DNA from 2 places in the Olleya sp. HaHaR_3_96 genome. Region 1 is predicted to be linked to the other one. Evidence: riboswitches for the same ligand, from Rfam matches in the RefSeq annotation. Region 1 holds a riboswitch; the other holds the start of a gene.
What was found. A riboswitch is a leader RNA that binds a small molecule or an ion and turns the genes downstream of it on or off. The one in region 1 is predicted to bind thiamine pyrophosphate.

Region 1 (4,444 bases):
AGATTGGAGTTAGCAATAAAACATATAGATTTATTATTAGTAAATTTTAATGATGGAATTTAACCAAATAGACACGGATTTTATCAATCAAAAAGGATTGACTCTAAAAAAAGTAGAGCAGCAATTACAGTTGTTAAATAGGGGGCTTCCCTATATTAATTTGGAAAGAGCAGCGACTATTGATGACGGGATTTTTCAATTTTCTTATGAAAAAGCTTCTGAGTTAATCAGTAATTATGATTCCAAAAAAGAACAATTAAAGATTGTTAAGTTTGTGCCGGCTTCTGGTGCAGCAACTAGAATGTTTAAGTTTTTATTTGATTTTTTGAAGGCTTATAAGCCTAAAAAAGAAAGTATAAATGCATACATCAATAAAAATAAAGCGTCTGAATTATCCTTATTCTTTATTGGATTAGAGAAGTTGCCATTTTATAAACTTGTCATCCAATATTTAGAAGAGAATAGTAAAATTGATAAAAAATCTAGTAACGATCAGAAACTGTTTGCTTTTATTAAAGCAGTTTTGGAGGAGGAGCAATTATATTTCAGTGATTTTCCTAAAGGATTGTTGCCATTTCATAAGTATAAAAATCACTTAGCGAGTGCTTTTGAAGAGCATTTGTTTGAAGCCGCATTGTACGCGTCTGTCAAAGGTAAAGCATCACTTCACTTTACGATATCTGAGAAACATAACGATAAGTTTAAAGAAGAGTTTGAAAGAATTCAACAAATTGTGGAGCAAAAAACTAATACAGCATTTGATATTTCATTTTCTTATCAAAAAGAAGCAACAGATACTATTGCTGTTACGATAAAAAATGAAATTGTACGAGAAGATAATAATCAGTTGTACTTTAGACCTTCAGGGCACGGTGCGCTACTTGAAAATTTAAACGAGTTTAATGCAGACTTAATCTTTATTAAAAATATTGATAATGTTGTTGTGTATGAATATGAAACAGAAGTTGCTAAATCTAAAAAAATGCTTGCAGGTTTATTAATTGACATAAAAGAAAAAGCATTTGAGTTTGCGAAAATATTAGATAAAAGCGAAGTGTCTGATAAAGATATTTTGGAAATAGCCGAGTTTTTAATCACCAAAATGAATGTTGTTATCTCTCCTGAGTTTGAAAAATATTCAAAACAATATCAAATTGAGTATTTAAAAAATAAGTTAGATAGGCCAATTCGTATTTGTGGGATGGTTAAAAATGAAGGAGAACCAGGAGGAGGACCTTTTTGGGTTAAAGACGAAGGGGCAAACTTGTCTCTTCAAATTGTGGAGTCAGCACAAATTAATAAAAAATCAAAAAATCAAAAAAATATTCTTAAGCAAGCAACACATTTTAATCCCGTGGATTTAGTCTGTAGTATAAAAAATTATAAAGGAGAGGTTTATGATTTACAGAAGTTTGTAGATCCGCAGACAGCATTTATTACCACTAAAACTAAGGGGAGTAAATTAATTAAAGCTTTAGAATTACCAGGGCTTTGGAATGGAAGTATGTCTAATTGGAATACTATTTTTGTCGAAGTGCCATTAGTGACTTTTAACCCTGTTAAGACGGTTAATGACTTATTAAAACCAACGCATCAAGTGTCGTAAAATGCTAAACAAGTTTGCTTTAGAAAAGGAATTTAAATTAAAAGGTATTAGAAGCTCTGGTAGCGGAGGGCAACATGTAAATAAAGTAGCGACTAAAGTAGAGCTTAGTTTTGATATTTTGGAGTCTTTAGTATTAAGCGAAGATCAAAAAGGACTAATTCAAGTAAAATTGGTAAATAGGTTAACTAAAGCTTCCGTTTTAATATTACAATGTGGAGAAAGTCGAAGCCAATTAAAAAATAAAAGTATCGTTATAAAACGAGCGTTTTCAATTTTAGAGGGTGCTTTGAAGGTTCAGGCGAAGCGTAAACCAACCAAAATTCCAAGGGCAGTCATCAGAAAGCGTCTAAAAAACAAAAAAATTAACGCAGATCGGAAAATAAATAGGAGAAAACCTAATCTTGATTAACGCATGATTTTGCAAGGTTAATCTTGGATTTACAGATTTATATTACATCCTATTTCTGGTAGATTAAAAAAAATGTAATTGATATTTCATAAATCAATAATTCTAATCTACCTTTGTAACGTTCTCAAAAAAGGGGTGCCTATATCGGCTGAGATCATACCCATTGAACCTAGAACAGGTAATGCTGTTTAGGAATTTTAGACACACTTTTGTGTTATTGTAGTATGCTAAGATTATCTTGGTGTAGTATGAAAAGTATTCAATTTTAATAGTAAAGAATAATCACCTCTTTTTATTCGATTAACATGTAATCGTAGTGAAAAATTTATTTCCTTTTCTAACACTTCTAGTGTTATCTGTTTGTGCTAATGCACAGCAAAACAATGTTGAAGTGGATTCGACAAAAATCACAACACTTGACGAGGTGCTTATCCAATCTATTCGTGTAAAAGACCAAGCGCCAATTACACATTCTAACGTGTCCAAGGCTGATTTAGAGGCGCGTAATTTGGGTCAAGATATTCCGATATTATTAAACTTCCTACCATCGGTGGTAACAACAAGTGATGCGGGAGCAGGGGTTGGGTATACAGGTATTCGTGTGCGTGGAATAAGTTCACAATCAACTAACATTACTATAAACGGGATTCCATATAACGATTCTGAAAGCTTAGGTACTTTTTGGGTGAACTTAGGGGATTTTACATCGTCTGTAGAAAGTTTACAGCTACAACGGGGTGTTGGTACATCAACTAATGGTTCCGGTGCTTTTGGTGCAAGTATAAACGTATTAACAGATGCAGTTACAAAAGAGGCTAGTGGTGAGGTATCTAACAGTTTTGGAAGTTATAATACCCGAAAGCATACCGTAAAATATAGCACAGGTTTATTGAATGATCATATAGAGATTTCGGGTAGATTATCTCAAATTAACTCTGATGGTTATATAGACAGAGCGATTTCAGATTTAAAATCTTATTTTCTTCAAGGTGTTTATATTGATGATAATACGCAAATAAAAGCGGTTACTTTTGGTGGAAAAGAAGTGACATATCAAGCTTGGAATGGTATTGATAGTACGCAACTTAAAGAAGATAGAACTTTTAACCCTTCTGGAGAATATGAAGATCAAAACGGGAATACACAATATTATGATAATGAGGTTGATGATTATAAGCAGGACCATTATCAATTGCATTGGAATGAAAGGATTAATAATAACTGGTCTACAAACTTAGGCTTGAATTATACAAAAGGGTCTGGTTATTTTGAACAATATAAGGATAATGAAGATTTCTCTACCTACGGTTTTGAAGAGCTTACTATTGGAGGAGAAACAATAAATAAGACAGATGTTATTCGTAGACGTTGGTTGGATAACGATTTTTACGTATTAAATGCTAATGTTACTTATCAAAATGAAAAACTAAATTTAAGTACTGGTTTGTTTTATAGTTCTTATCATGGTGATCATTTTGGAGAAGTTATCTGGTCGCAATATGCTAGTAATTCCGAAATCAGAGCACATTATTACGATAGCGATGGTGATAAATATGATTTTAGTGCTTTTACAAAAGCAACCTATCAGTTAAATGATAAGTTAAGTTTGTTTGCAGATTTACAATTTAGAAGTGTGTATTATGATACAAGTGGTATGAGTTCTGATTTAGTTGTTTTTGAAATAGACAAAACATACAGCTTTTTCAATCCAAAAGCAGGAATTTCTTTTAATGCAAATCCAAGAAATAATTTTTACTTTTCTTATGCCAGAGCAAACAGAGAAGCGAGTAGAGGTGATTTTGAAAGTAACCCAGATATAAAACCAGAACAATTAAATGATTTTGAATTAGGATGGAGGTATAAAAATCAAAATTTAATTTTAAATATTAATGGGTATTATATGTTTTATAATGAGCAATTGGTGTTAACAGGAGCGATTGACGATGTTGGTACATTTATTAGAAGTAATTCAGGTAAAAGCTCGCGTTTAGGAGTAGAGTTAGAAGCTGTAGTAAAGTTAAGTAATCAACTTTCGATACAGCCAAATGTAACTTTTAGTACCAATAAAACTGAAGAAACTATAATTTCTAGAGATGGTGGACTTGTAGATTTAGGGAAAACAAACATTTCTTTTTCTCCTGATGTAGTAGCGTCAAATGCTATCGTGTTTAAACCAATTGATAATTTACAACTATCTTTTTTAAGTAAATATGTGGGAGAGCAATTTATGGGTAATACGGACTCGGATGTTTCAAAATTAGAAAGTTATTTTGTAAATGATTTTAATATTTCTTATAAGATTAAGATGAATAAAATATTTAAATCGATTGTGTTATCAGGGTTAGTAAATAACATATTTGGAGAGAAGTATGTGTCTAACGGATATTATTACACCTATGACGATACTTGGTCTGATCCAAGTGCAACAA
Region 2 (4,444 bases), 1.8 Mb from region 1:
AGGCGACATGCTGCTCGTAATTTTTATCCGGTTTTCTAAAATGAAAGAACAGTAGTCCCGCTTCAAATAATTGATTTAATATTTCAATTTCGTTGGGAATATCTTTTTCTGGAGCAATAAGAACTATCATAATGTTTTGGGTTTTAAAATGTACAGATTACTTTGTATTGACGGTTGTTCTGTTTTTGAGTTAGGGATTGCAGTGGCATCCTTTTGCTTTTTTCGCAAAAGATACAACGGAAAGCCCGCCCACGCTTTTTTTTATAAGCGTGGGAACTTCCAAATGAGTTTATAAATAGACTTCTGAACCTTTCTCTTTAAATTCTTTTGATTTTTCTTCAAACCCTTTGGCGATAACTTCGTTATCCACAATGTCATTTTCGGCAGCAAAATCACGAACTTCCTGAGAAATCTTCATAGAACAGAATTTTGGTCCACACATCGAACAGAAGTGAGCCACCTTTGCACCATCGGCAGGTAGGGTTTCATCATGATATTCTAACGCACGTTCTGGATCAAGTCCTAAGTTAAATTGGTCGTACCAACGGAACTCAAAACGCGCCATACTTAAGGCATTATCTCTGTGCTGTGCACCAGGATGACCTTTTGCTAAATCCGCTGCATGCGCTGCCAATTTGTAAGTCACAACCCCTACACGAACGTCTTCTTTATTAGGTAAACCTAAGTGTTCTTTGGGAGTAACGTAGCACAACATGGCGCAACCAAACCAACCAATCATAGCCGCACCAATACCAGATGTAATATGATCGTAACCTGGTGCAATATCAGTGGTTAAAGGTCCTAACGTGTAAAAAGGAGCTTCGTCACAAACATCTATTTGCTTCTCCATATTTTCTTTAATCATATGCATTGGCACGTGACCAGGACCTTCAATAAAGCATTGCACTTCGTGTTTTCTTGCAATTTGTGTTAACTCACCAAGAGTTTCTAGTTCTGCAAACTGTGCCTCATCATTAGCATCTGCAACAGAGCCTGGACGTAATCCATCACCTAATGAAAACGCAACGTCATATTGTTTTAAGATCTCACAAATGTCTTCAAAATGGGTGTATAAAAAACTTTCTTTATGGTGTGCTAAACACCATTTTGCCATGATAGATCCGCCTCTAGAAACGATACCTGTAACGCGTTTTGCCGTCATTGGTATGTAACGTAACAACACACCAGCATGAATGGTAAAGTAATCCACACCCTGTTCTGCTTGTTCGATTAACGTATCACGGAAAATCTCCCATGTTAAATCCTCGGCAACACCATTTACTTTTTCTAAAGCTTGATAAATAGGCACTGTACCAATTGGCACTGGAGCGTTACGTACAATCCACTCGCGCGTTTCATGGATATTTTCTCCTGTAGATAAATCCATGATATTATCAGCACCCCAACGACAGGCCCATACTGCTTTTTCTACTTCTTCCTCTATGGAAGAAGTTACAGCAGAGTTACCAATATTAGCGTTAATTTTAACTAAGAAGTTACGGCCTAAAATCATAGGTTCTGCTTCTGGGTGATTAATGTTAGACGGAATTACGGCACGTCCTCTGGCCACCTCAGAACGTACAAATTCGGCAGTGATTTTTTCAGGAATAGACGCTCCAAAATGCTCCCCTTTATGTTGCTTTCTAATTTCGGTCATTTCGTCAATACGTTGATTTTCACGAATAGCGATGTATTCCATTTCTGGAGTAATGATACCTTTTTTAGCGTAGTGCAATTGTGTTACGTTTTCCCCTTTTTTAGCACGTAATGGCTTTTTTAATAAGGAAAAACGCATGTGATCTAAACTTTTATCATTTAAACGCATGTTGCAATAGTCTGAAGAAAATTGATCTAACCGTTCGACATTATTTCGGTCTAATATCCATTGTTCACGAATTCTTTCTATTCCTGCATGTACGTTTATCTCTTTATTAGGATCTGTATAAGGGCCAGAGGTGTCGTATACGGTGACTGGTTCGTTTGGTGTTTTCTTTTTTGTCATCGAATCTGTAGTATCACTTAATGCAATTTCTCGCATAGCAACTTTGATCTGAGGATGAATTTTTCCGGCTACATAAATTTTTGTAGAATTAGGAAACGGATGTCTTGTAATTCCGTTTTGCTTTGGTGCAGTGTCTTTATTTTTCATGTCTTTTGGTTGAATTGGCTTTTATATAAAGAAGGTTGATAGGATTATCCCCCTTGAGTAGCGGTTATAATTAAGATGTGATCACCATCGATTAACGTTGTAGTATTCCAATCGTTTTTGGTGATAATAGTCTGATTGATCGCCACAGCAATGCCATTAACCGGAATAGAAAGCACATTAAGTGCGCCTTCTAAAGAGCTATTTTTGGCAAATTGGTGTGTGGTATTATTTACTTTTATGTTTATCATTTGTTTAAAATCACTTAAAAAAAAGCATCATGCTTTTTTTGTAATGTTATAAACGATAAAAGTGTCGAGAATGGAAAAAAGGAGCAGTGTTGTGAATACAACAAACTGATAACTTTTCCCTCCGTTGGTATTAACCAAATCAGGTTCTAAGGATTTTTCTCAAACTAATTTAATAGCTACTCCTAAAGTTTACTACACAAATGTACTAATTTAATTGAATTATGTAGGGTGTATTTTATAAAATGTCGAATGCTATTATTTATTTTATTAAAATTGTATTTTAAATACAACAACATTAGTTAATGATGCCAAGTTTATAATTGTAAAATCTAAATATGCCAAAGGGCACTGTATAATCTTATAAATTTATGAAAGTAAAACAATTTAAATTTAGAGCTTTTTTAGTCGAAAAGTATTATAGAATGTGGAGTATTTTTGCTGTCCTATTAGTTTCTATAATAGTTGTTCCAGGCTTATTATTAGCAAATTACTTTTTACCTGATGACATGACAAATACACCTTTATTTTCACAACTATTTATATTAGTAATTATAGCAATACCCTTAATGATGGTATTGTTTATTGTAATTAATGCGTTATTTTTTAAGACGTTAAATGTTTCTTTAGGAGAATTGATTACAATACAAGGACATAAAAAAAAGCTATATCAATTTAATAAAAAGGATATCACTAAAATTATAATAAAAAGTAATGATGATAAAACAATTCATAACAGATTTAGAATTTTAGAAATGTATTTTAATGAAAATAAAAGCATTAATATTATCAGTAGAGATAAAAATCAAGAAGGTGTTTTTAATAATTTCCTTGAGGCCTGTATCTTATATTTTGATTTAAATAGAGATAGTGCAGAAAAAAGAGCTCTAAATACTTCAGGTGATTATAAATTAATTTTTAACCTTAAAAACTAAAAGCAAGAGAATTCTCAATTCTTTTTTTTGAAATTAAACTCTCAATCTGATAGCAAATTCAAGCAGATTTATAACAAGTAAAACCATTAGACAAAAAATAGTCGAATGATTTTACTCGTATTGTATTCCATTTGGATTACTTTTATCCCAGTTAAAAAATCAATACTAAACCAAGTAAAATGAACAAAATTCCACTAAAAAAGTACTACTTAATACTGTTATTATTAGCTGTTATGGTCGGCTGTAAAGATAACGTTACCTCAGACACATCTGATAAAAACATAGAGACTAGTAGTGATTCAGACTCTAGTGATGATTTAGAAGTAAAAACCTCTAACTTTTCAGAGAATGATAACGCATTAATCTGTTTATGGTCAAAAGTAGGTCTTAGAGATATTGCAGGAAGAAAAGGCGCTAAATATCTAGCAACTATCTATTTTGGAGAAACTGTAAAGTTTTTAGGAGAAAAAGAAACAGGAAGTGATAATAAAGAGTATTTAAAAATAGAGTTGTCTGATGGTGCTCAAGGTTGGGTTTACGAACATTTGTTTGCCGAAAACGGTAAGTTAGCGGTGCTTAAAAAGCCTTTAGCAATTTATAAAAGACCTGATGTCATGGAATTTGTTGGTAATAAGTTTGATAGAGGAGATATTGTTGTGCTCTTAGATCAAAGTAAAGGCGAATGGGAGAAAGTAACCGGTTTTGAGAAAAAGAATGAAGGTTGGATTAAAAAAAGTGATGACTTTGTATATGATGATTTAGATATTAAGTTAGCCATTTTATATAATAGAGCACTTAATGAAGATAATGCTTCTAAAAAAAATAAAAAGCTTAAATTAATTATGGATAATCCAGCGTTTCAACAATCAAACTTTATTGATATTGTTCAGAAATCTTTGGTAGTAGACGATAGTGAAGCCTATGGAATGATCAATGATCCTGATGGTTATACAAATATGAGAGAAGGTAAAGGGACAGACTATGCCATAGTGAAAAAAGTGTTTGAAGATGAGAAGTTTATTATTCAACGTAATAATGGTGATTGGTCTTTAATCCGTCTTGCGGATGGTACTAGTGGATGGATACATAGCAGTCGCATAAAAATAGTGAGAGAA

Region 2: linked by a shared signal. The riboswitch ahead of thiS (sulfur carrier protein ThiS) and the one ahead of H0I26_RS04710 (TonB-dependent receptor) in region 1 are both predicted to bind thiamine pyrophosphate.

Annotation. Positions count from the first base shown of each region.
Region 1 is NZ_CP058987.1:1,106,327-1,110,770, forward strand. Features, by position in the region: gene H0I26_RS04695 (AAA family ATPase) at 1-63, shown strand, start outside; gene H0I26_RS04700 (DUF4301 family protein) at 50-1,606, shown strand; gene arfB (alternative ribosome rescue aminoacyl-tRNA hydrolase ArfB) at 1,608-2,015, shown strand; TPP riboswitch at 2,137-2,227, shown strand; gene H0I26_RS04710 (TonB-dependent receptor) at 2,332-4,444, shown strand, end outside.
Region 2 is NZ_CP058987.1:2,912,801-2,917,244, reverse strand. Features, by position in the region: gene H0I26_RS12780 (thiamine phosphate synthase) at 1-130, opposite strand, end outside; gene thiC (phosphomethylpyrimidine synthase ThiC) at 290-2,149, opposite strand; gene thiS (sulfur carrier protein ThiS) at 2,194-2,397, opposite strand; TPP riboswitch at 2,497-2,591, opposite strand; gene H0I26_RS12765 (hypothetical protein) at 2,766-3,329, shown strand; gene H0I26_RS12760 (SH3 domain-containing protein) at 3,509-4,444, shown strand, end outside.